DNA from 2 places in the Rummeliibacillus sp. JY-2-4R genome. Region 2 is predicted to be linked to the other one. Evidence: riboswitches for the same ligand, from Rfam matches in the RefSeq annotation. Region 2 holds a riboswitch; the other holds the start of a gene.
The links. A riboswitch is a leader RNA that binds a small molecule or an ion and turns the genes downstream of it on or off. The one in region 2 is predicted to bind S-adenosylmethionine.
Positions count from the first base shown of each region.

Region 1 (5,311 bases), 500 kb from region 2:
ACCCAAGAAGCATTTGAAGAAATTGAAAAAGAAGCAAAAGAAACAATCATCGCTTCAGCAGATGGTGACGAAGCACGCATGCTACTATCAGCATTGCGCAAACTAACACGCTACACACCAAACAATCTCATCACCAAAAAACGCCAAGCATCAGTAAAACTAATCGCTGCTGAAAAATATACAGTATAAACTAAAAGTGAGCCCCGGAAGTAAGATGGGGGCTCACCTTTTTGCTGCATTTGAAGAAATGTAAAAATATTGTTGCTATATGGAAAGTTCTTATCATTGTATATGTTGATTGCAAAGAAGTTGAACTTCAGTATTTAGGTGATTATTTGTGGAAATTGAGATTAGCACGCTAATTGAAGTCACATAAAATGTATTAAAGATATTTATAGATTTCTAGATTTTTTTTAGAAATTATGTTGGAGATTAGTACTCCAAAAATAGTTGTAGTGTAGTCAGCGAAGACTCCTAGCTAGGAAAAGCGAGACAGGTGAGGCCCCGCACGAAGGAGGAGACTCACCGCTCGCCCGCAGGAAAGCGTAGCTGACTACACTACAAACCTAAATATAATTAGTAATAAAATAGATTTTCAGTGTACAAAGCAAAGCGTAGGAAGAAGATTAATTTCTAATCATTTAACAAAAATATAACTCTAAAACCATGTATATAAACCAACAAAACCGGCCATTATATCTCTGGGTCGGTTTTCTTGCGTCAAAATGAGAGTCACAATACAATTAAAATGATACCAAAATTCGTTTTAAAAGGAGTATTTACATGACGATCAAAATGATTCAATATCCAAAATGTACAACTTGTAAAAAAGCACAAGCCTGGCTAAAAGAAAATAACATCGAATTTTCCGCTCACAACATAGTTGAAGAAACACCCACACAAGATGAATTAAGAAAATACTGGGAACTAAGCGGACTACCACTAAAAAAATTCTTTAACACATCAGGGATGAAATATCGTGAACTTCAACTAAAAGATCGTCTTAAAGAAATGTCCGAAGATGAACAAATTGCTTTACTCGCTTCAGACGGCATGCTAATCAAAAGACCAATTGTCACAGACAACCAAAAAATAACAATTGGCTTTAATGAAAAAGAGTTTGAAAATACATGGAAATAATTTTAGAATTGCTTGTTTTTGAATAAGGAATATGTCAAAATTATGGTGTATAAAAATACATACTTGGAGGGTTAATAATGAGCGTACCAGCAGAATTACGTTATACAGAAGAACATGAATGGGTAAAAACTGAAGATGGTAAAGTACGTATTGGTATTACAGAATTTGCACAATCAGAACTAGGTGATATCGTATTCGTTGAACTTCCACAAGTTGGCGACGAAATCAAAGCTGATGAACCATTCGGTAGTGTTGAATCTGTAAAAACAGTATCTGAATTATATGCACCAATTTCAGGTAAAGTTGTTGAAATCAACGAAGACTTAGAAGATAGCCCAGAATTCGTTAACGAATCTCCATACGAAAAAGCATGGATGGTTGTTGTAGAACCAACTGATTCTACACAATTTGAAGGCTTACTTACAGCTGAACAATACACAAAACTAATCGAAGAATAATTATACTACTTAAAGCGCCACACTTTTGTGCTGGCGTTTTTATGTATATTCAGGCATTTGCTTTCAGAATCATTGCCTATGCTTCATTTTTCCCTTAAGTAGGATTCTTACTGTCCGCTAAGCGCGGAATCAAACTGTAAGGAGGAATTAGCATGTCGGATAAAGTGCTTATTGTTGAAGGTAGACAAGATAAATTGCAAATTCAACCTCTACTAGCAGAGGATGTTCCAATTCTTTGCACGAATGGTACCATTAGTCCAAGTAAACTAGAAGAGCTCATACACCCTTATGAAGAGTATGATTTATATACGTTTTTCGATGAAGATTATTCAGGGGATTGCTTACGATCCTTGATGAAAAAAGAATATCCAGAGGCGTACCATTTACGTACGCTTTCTTTATATAAGCAAGTAGAGGCGACACCAAGAAAATTTTTGGCTAGAATATTATTAGCTGCAGATTTTAAAATACATGCAAGTTTTCTTTTAGAATAGGAATGACGGACAATGCAAGAATGGACAATAGAACAATGGGAGCATATGAAGGAAAGCGAGTCATTATGTGCATTTTATTTATATACTCCTATGTGCGGTACATGTATGGTCGCTTCTAAAATGATGGAGGTAATCGATCAAACATTTCCAGACATCAAAATAGGTAAAGCAAATTTAAATTTTGTCGAACAAATCGCATATGATTATCAGGTGGAAAGCGTCCCATGCTTACTGATTGCCGAGAATGGTAAGGTTCGCGATAAAATCTATGCTTTTCAATCCGTGTCGTATTTATATGAAAAATTTCATAAAAAGGATTGACGATATAATCATATAGTGGTAAAGTATCAAACATAATTAAATAAATATTTACGTAACTCTTATTCAGAGAGGTGGAGGGAAGTGCCCTATGAAGCCCGGCAACCGTCACAATGTGACACGGTGCCAATTCACGCAAAGTCAAATGCTTTGGAAGATGAGAGAACGGTTATCGTATAAAACGTACGTTAGACCTTTCTGTTAATCTTGCAGAAAGGTCTTATTTATTTTTAGCTTTATTTTACAAAAGGTGGTTTTGAATATTATGATTCAACTTAAAAATGTAGTAAAAAAATACAAAACCGCTAATGGATCTCTAACTGCAGTTAATGATGTTAATTTATCAATAAATGATGGTGAGATTTTTGGCATTATCGGTTATAGTGGTGCTGGTAAAAGTACAATGATTCGTTTACTTAACGGTTTAGAAAAGCCTACTTCAGGTACCGTTACCGTAAATGGGCAGAACATTTCAGCAATTAAAGGAAAAGAATTACGAAATGCTCGCCATAAAATCAGTATGATTTTCCAACATTTCAACTTACTTTGGTCAAGAACAGTGGAAGAAAATATTGCTTTCCCATTAGAGATTGCGGGCATTAGTAAAGCGGAACGTGAAAAGAAAGTGCTTGAACTAGTAGAGTTGGTTGGATTAAAAGGAAGAGAAAAAGCCTATCCTTCCCAATTATCAGGGGGACAAAAGCAACGCGTAGGGATTGCTCGTGCGCTAGCTAATAACCCAGAAGTTCTACTATGTGATGAAGCAACTTCAGCACTAGACCCGGAAACAACGGATGCAATATTAGATTTACTTGTGAGTATTAATGAAAAACTGGGACTAACCATTGTGTTAATCACTCATGAAATGCATGTTATTCGCAAAATTTGTCATCGTGTGGCAGTAATGGAATCGGGAAAAGTAGTAGAACAAGGAAACGTTCTTGAAGTTTTCCAATCTCCGCAAGCAGACGTGACGAAGAAATTCGTATCTCAAGTGACAGAAACAGCAGGTCACAAAGAATCTATTTCTCAAATGCTTGAAAATTATCCGAACGATCAATTGATCAAATTATTTTTTGTTGGAGCAAAGACAGAACAACCTGTGATTTCACATTTGATTCGTGAATTTAATGTTGATGTTAACATTGTACACGGTAATATTTCTCCTACGAAGAGTGGACCATATGGAACATTAATTGTGCGCATCATCGGGAGCAACGAGAATACAACAAAAGCAATTCATTACTTAGATGAACTAGGAATTAAAACGGAGGTGATCAGTCATGCTTAACGATCTCTTTCCGAATGTCGATTGGGAACTTATGTGGGAAGCCACAAGAGAAACTTTATATATGACAGCTGTTTCAACAATTCTAACTTTTATTATTGGAATCGTCTTAGGGATTATATTATTCCTTACAAGTCCTACACAACTTTGGGCGAACAAGCTAGCTAACTTATTAACTGGTTCAGTTGTGAATATATTCAGATCCATTCCATTTATCATTTTAGTTATTCTGTTAATTCCATTTACTAAATTCTTATTAGGTACAATTCGTGGAGCAAATGCAGCTATGCCTGCATTAATCATTGGTGCTGCACCATTCTATGCACGAATGGTTCTTATTGCTTTACGTGAAATCGATAAAGGTGTCATTGAAGCAGCACGCTCTATGGGTGCAAAAACTTGGACAATCATTTGGAAGGTTTTAATACCAGAATCCCTTCCAGCACTTATTTCTGGAATTACCGTAACAGCTGTAGCATTAGTCGGTTATACAGCGATGGCAGGTGTCATCGGTGCAGGTGGCTTAGGGAACTTAGCGTTTATGGATGGTTTCCAACGTAGTCGTAATGATGTCACATTTGTCGCTACGGTACTTGTGTTAGTTATCGTTTTTATCATTCAATTTATCGGTGACTTTATCACAGCAAAAACAGATAAAAGATAATTTGGTTCAAACGTAAATTACGTTAACATAATGAAATGTATAAAGAAAAGGGGAAAAGAACATGAAGAAAATTGTAGCAGGAATTCTAACAGCATCACTAGCGCTAAGTCTAGCAGCATGCGGAAGCAATGATAAAGCATCATCTGGTGATTCAAAAGAAACTAAGTTAGTAGTAGGTGCTTCTAATGTACCTCACGCAGAAATCTTAGAAAAAGCAAAACCTATTCTTGAAAAAGAAGGGGTAGAACTAGATATCCAAAAATACCAAGATTATATTTTACCAAACAAAGATCTTGATTCAGGCGATATAGATGCAAACTATTTCCAAACTATTCCATACCTAGACCAACAAATTAAAGATAATGGTTATGATTTTGTTAGTGCAGGTGGAATCCATATCGAACCAATCGGTGTCTATTCTAAAAAATATAAATCTCTAAAAGAACTTCCAGACGGAGCAACAATTTTAATTAGTAGCTCTGTATCTGACCAAGGTCGTATTCTTACATTATTAGAATCAAATGGTCTAATCACTTTGAAAAAAGGTGTTAATAAATCATCTGCTGAACTTAAAGATATCGCAACAAACCCTAAACATCTAAAAATTGACGACAAAACTTCTGCAGAAATGTTAGTGCAAATGTATAATAACAACGAAGGAGATGCTGTTGTCATCAACTCTAACTTTGCGATTGATGGAGGTTTAACTCCAACAAAAGATGCAATTGCACTTGAAGACAAAAACTCTTCTCCATATGTAAATGTTGTAGCAGTGAAAAAAGAAAATAAAGATAACGCTGCTGTGAAAAAATTAGTAGATGTCCTACACTCTAAAGAAATTCAAGATTTCATCAACAAAGAGTGGAAAGGTTCCGTTGTTCCAGTTTCAAAATAATGAATTGAATTAGTAGAAGAGGCTGTCCAAAAGTGAGTGATACATTCACTTTTG
Region 1 covers NZ_CM132623.1:3,155,050-3,160,360, reverse strand. Annotated here, with positions in the region: gene ACWV26_RS15515 (acyl-CoA dehydrogenase family protein) at 1-189, shown strand, start outside; gene ACWV26_RS15510 (arsenate reductase family protein) at 784-1,140, shown strand; gene gcvH (glycine cleavage system protein GcvH) at 1,218-1,598, shown strand; gene ACWV26_RS15500 (hypothetical protein) at 1,751-2,092, shown strand; gene ACWV26_RS15495 (thioredoxin family protein) at 2,105-2,413, shown strand; SAM riboswitch class I at 2,470-2,574, shown strand; gene ACWV26_RS15490 (methionine ABC transporter ATP-binding protein) at 2,676-3,701, shown strand; gene ACWV26_RS15485 (methionine ABC transporter permease) at 3,694-4,362, shown strand; gene ACWV26_RS15480 (MetQ/NlpA family ABC transporter substrate-binding protein) at 4,424-5,257, shown strand.
Region 1: another riboswitch for S-adenosylmethionine. It lies ahead of ACWV26_RS15490 (methionine ABC transporter ATP-binding protein); the one in region 2 lies ahead of ACWV26_RS17865 (bifunctional homocysteine S-methyltransferase/methylenetetrahydrofolate reductase).

Region 2 (5,311 bases):
ACGAGCAATTTCTGCAGCTTCTTCATACTTTTCTTCAACTATAAGGCGTTTAAATTTACGTGAACCAATAACATTCGTTCGTTCTCCTACAAACAAAGGACGCATTGAATCGTCGTAAATTAAAGAATCAATTCCAGAAACAACATGGCCATGCTCCTGACTTGGTTTTTTACGTGGTTTGCGGTTCTTTACTACTTCTCGTATTGCACGGATATGAGCAGGAGTGGTACCACAACATCCACCTACAAAATTCAACCATCCTTTATCAGCAAAACCTGCTAGTTTTTTGGATAAGGATTCAGGTGTTTCATGATAATGACCCTCTTCATCAGGTAAACCTGCATTTGGATAACAACTAATATAACTTGTTGCAATTTCAGATAGTGTACGTAGATGGTCTGTCATAAATTCCGGTCCTGTTGCACAGTTTAAGCCAACAGAAAGTGGTTTAATATGTTCAATCGAAATATAGAACGCTTCGATTCCTTGACCAGCAAGCGTCGTTCCCATTGGTTCAATGGTTCCCGAAATCATTACTGGGATTGTGATATGTAATTCATCGAATGCTTGTTTAATGCCAAGTGTTCCCGCTTTGACATTAAGCATATCTTGACTTGTTTCCAACAATAATACATCGGCTCCGCCTTCAATTAAGCCTTTTGCCTGTACATAAAAGTCATGTTTCAATTCATCAAAAGTAATGCCACCTGTAACAGATAACGTCTTAGTAGTTGGCCCCATTGCACCAGCTACAAAACGAGGCCATTCTTTAGTTGAGTATTCACTTGCAACCTTTTTTGCTATTTCTACTGCCTTTTTGTTGATCTCTTCTGCACGAGATCCAAGATTATATTCATTTAAAACAACAGGTGTGCCACCGAAAGTATTTGTACTGATTACATCTGAACCTGCTTCAAGATAAGCACGGTGAATCGATTCTACAACATCTGGACGTGTAATGTTTAAATATTCATTACACCCTTCAAACGCTTCACCGCCAAAATCATCAGCTGTCAAATTTGCATTTTGTAACATTGTCCCCATAGCACCGTCTAGCACTAATATATGATTTTCTAACCGTTCCTCAATAGGATGCTTTGACATAGTTGCTTTCTTCCTCTCTTCTGTGATCTAATTCATGAATATAATTCATTAATTCAATTGACATCTCATATCGCATGAATGGTGTGATTAAATAAATACCATTGAACAATTCAGCTGCTGTATCGATTAATTCTTTCGCAATTGCAATTCCTTCTGCTTGAGCAGCTTCTTTGTCTTCTCCAGTTGCTCTCATCCGTTCTAATACACCTTCTGAAAGCTTAATTCCTGGTACCTCATGATGTAAAAACTCTGAATTTCGTATGCTAGTCAGTGGCATAATACCAATGAAGATTGGTGTATCTAAATGCTTTGTTGCTTCATAGACTTCAATAATTTTTTCCTTACTATAAACAGGCTGCGTGATAAAATAATCTGCCCCTGCTTCTATTTTCTTTTCTAAACGACCTACAGCACGTTCTACTACCCGGACATTTGGATTAAACGCTGAGGCTACCGAGAAATTTGCCTTTTTTCGCAATGGCTTACCTGAAAAGGATATTCCCTCGTTTAAATTTTTGATTAGCTGTAGAAGTTCAAGACTAGAAACATCATACACACTAGATGCACCTGGGAAATCCCCTACTTTTGTCGGATCTCCAGTGATTGCTAAAATATCATGAATACCTAGAGCGTTTAAACCCATTAAATGTGATTGTAAACCGATTAAGTTTCGATCACGACAAGTAATGTGAGCCAGCGGACGTACATCGTGATTTAATTTTAAGATAGAGCCCATTGCCATATTACTGATACGAGGTGAAGCAAGAGAATTATCTGCCATTGTTACCGCATCAGCTCCAGCCTCATATAAAGCTTTTGAACCTTCTATAAATTTGTCAACATCCAAATGTCTTGGTGTATCTAATTCAACAATTATAGAACGTTCTCTTTTAACTTTTTCATGTAAAGGTTCATAGCTACTTTTTGCAGCTTCCTTTATCTTAATAGCTTCTTTTTTATGGACCACTTTATGTTGGATTGGTGGTAAATCTGCAAGACGTTTTTTTACAGCCTCAATATGCTTAGGAGTTGTTCCACAGCATCCCCCAATTAGTCGTACCCCTTGATCACGTAATAATATTGCAGAACGACCAAAGTAATCTGATTCGGATTCATATACGACTTTGCCATCCTCAACATCTAGTAAACTTGCATTAGGATAGGCAGAGAGAAATGCACTTGATGGGAGTTCAACATCTTCGAACGCTTGAATTGTATGATGAGGACCTAGGCGACAATTGACACCCACAATATCTGCACCAATTGCTTCTAACTGATGTAGCGCATCATTTAAGGTTAATCCATTTTGCAAAATGCCCGGTTCATGCATAGATACTTGTGAGATAATCGGAATATTCGTTATTTTACGTAAGTGTTTCACCGCAGCCGTAAGCTCTTCAAAATCATAATACGTTTCTAGTAAAAGACCGTCTGGATCCCCTGCTAGTAAATATCCTGCTTGTTCATCTAATGATTGAATGATTTCATCTAATGTCGCATCACTTTTACGCACACCGCGAATGCCGCCAATTGTACCTAATACAAACTGCCCCTGTTTTGAAGCAACTTTTTTAGCAATTTGAATAGCACTTTCATTTAATACTCTTACTGAGTTTTCCAATCCATATCGTTCAAGTTTGATTGCATTCGCTGTATAAGTATTAGTTTGAATGATATCTGCTCCAGCATCGATATATTGTTGATGTATATTTTCAATGATTTCTGGCTTTTTTATATTTAGTTCCTCATAACAGTAGTCAATTCCATATGAATATAATAACGTTCCCATTGCTCCATCAGCTGTTAATACTTGCGATTGAAGTTTCTCTAAAAGTCCCATATAAACACCCTTTCTATTCTGGTTGGCAACTTTTTTAAATATAAAAAACCTTCTTACATCAAAATAAGAAGGTTGTGTTTTCTAGTGTTTTGCTCCTTCTTATCTACAGGATTACTCCACTGGAATTAGCACCTGACCAATTCTTTCGGCTGGTTGCTGAAGCTTCTTCGGGCCAGTCCCTCGGCTTCTCTTGATAAGAATTACTATTTAATTTTTTAGAATAATTAAAAGAATCATACTCCTTTCTTTCATTTGCGTCAAGACAATTCGAAAAAATGACATATATTACTTATTTTAAAAATAAAAAACCTGCCTTTCTAGAATAGAAAAGCAGATTCCATCAATTGAACAATTTGATTATATTTTGTTAGCTTATCTTAAAAAAAGATGAATTATCTGAGTATGCAAATGTCTTAAGAAGTGCGCCACGAATAATCACTCGTTTTGATCCATCATTATTACAAGTAACGAGTGTTATAAGTTTTTGGTTGGCCTTGTCATCAATTACTTCTACTTGAGTTGGTTCTACAATGAAAATATCAGATATCTTATATTCATAAACGTTTTTGAAATCCGTTATATAAACGTTCATGCCCTTTTTTGCTTCTGCTAAAGGACTGAATAGTGTTTTGTTATCATTCATATTATGAGCAGCTAAAGCGTAGTTACCTTTGCCCATGATTTGATCTCTTTTCATTGTTCCCGCTCCGATTGTTAAATTAACATTCGAAATACCATAAACAATTGGTAACTGCATTTGAACATCAGGTACACTAATGGCGCCGATTGGTTTTACGTTTTTCTTTTCTGTCTGTGCAGCTAGTACATCTCGTAATTGTACATTTTTCACTTTTGTAAAATCAAAAGTTGAATCAGGAGAAACTGTTGGCTGTTCAACTTTTGGATTTTGAATAGCCTCTTTTGACATATTGGCGACAAGGTAGGTCATGATTGGTTTTTGAAGAGATAATATCAGTCCAATTAAGAGAAATAGTATACCAAATATGAGTACTAATTTTCTTATCATATAAATGATTTATCCCCTTTCTCGCCCTCTTGTTTTTGCAATTTCATCATAATAGATTGGCAATTTTTTTAGCTGTATCTTGCCCATTTTGAATACAGTTCCCAATCCCTACACCATAATAGGAACAACCTGCTAAAATGACATTAGGATACTTTTCTTCTAATTGATTGTTTAAAGAATCTACGATTGCTGCATGCCCCATACCATAAACCGGCATTAAATCATTCCATTTTGTGACATTAACTGCAGCTGGCTCGCCCTCTATTTTTAGTGATTTCTTAATATCTTCTAATGCAATAGCTGTTAATTCTTCTTCGTTTTTATTTAGTAATTCCTTAAAAATCGGATTTGTACTTTTATAGAACATACGAACAAGTAAATTTCCTGATTTAGATGTATGTTTCCATTTACGGCTTGTCCACGTGCAGGCATTACAATTTACATCACTATTTTTAGATACAATAAAACCTGTACCGTCAGCTGGTAATTGCTTATCAGGGATATTAAAACCAACATAAACTGTGATAATTGAAGCGTTTTTAATAGCATCCAATTGTTGAGTTATTTCTTGGTCATTTAAAATTTTACTGGTTACAGCATGTGGTGTAGATAGTACTACAACATCACAAGTAATATCATCTTGTCCTTCAAATGAGCAAATGTATTGATGATTTTGCTTTACAATATTGGTTGTAATAACACCCTTTATAATTTTTACATCGGTTAATGTTTCTTCTAAACGATCAATTAATTGGGATAGGCCATTTTCAAAAGAAATAAATTTTTTGTCAGCTGAGTTTTGGAATTGCGCTAAGTTTGCACCGAAGCCTTTAATAATACTGCCATATTGCTCTTTATAATCAAGTAAATATGGTAATGTAGATGCCATTGTTAATTTATATAAGTCTCCTGAGTAAACACCAGAAAGTACAGGGGCAATTTGTTTTTCGACTAATTCCTTTCCAAAGAAATATTCCAGAAAATCTCCTATTGAACTCTCCTTTGTGAAGCGGTCATTCGGTAGGTCTAAGTCTTTTAATGCTCGTTGTTTTCCTTCCATTGAAACAAGTGTACTACTATTCAATGATTCGATTGTTGTCGGAATACCAAAAACACTATCTGTTGGTATAGCATGCAGGGTATTATTCGTATATATATAAGAGATACCTGTCCCGTTATAAACTAAATCTTCTCCAATTCCTAACTCTTCAACAAGTGGCATTACACTCTTATGTCTTGCTACTATAGAATCTGCGCCTGTTTCCATGATGAAGCCATTATCATATACCGAGTGGATTTTCCCACCTAGAAACTCATTTTTTTCGACAAGTATAAGTTGG
Region 2 covers NZ_CM132623.1:3,654,452-3,659,762, forward strand. Annotated here, with positions in the region: gene metH (methionine synthase) at 1-1,104, opposite strand, end outside; gene ACWV26_RS17865 (bifunctional homocysteine S-methyltransferase/methylenetetrahydrofolate reductase) at 1,085-2,944, opposite strand; SAM riboswitch class I at 3,041-3,144, opposite strand; gene ACWV26_RS17870 (class A sortase) at 3,312-3,971, opposite strand; gene ACWV26_RS17875 (protoporphyrinogen oxidase) at 4,018-5,311, opposite strand, start outside.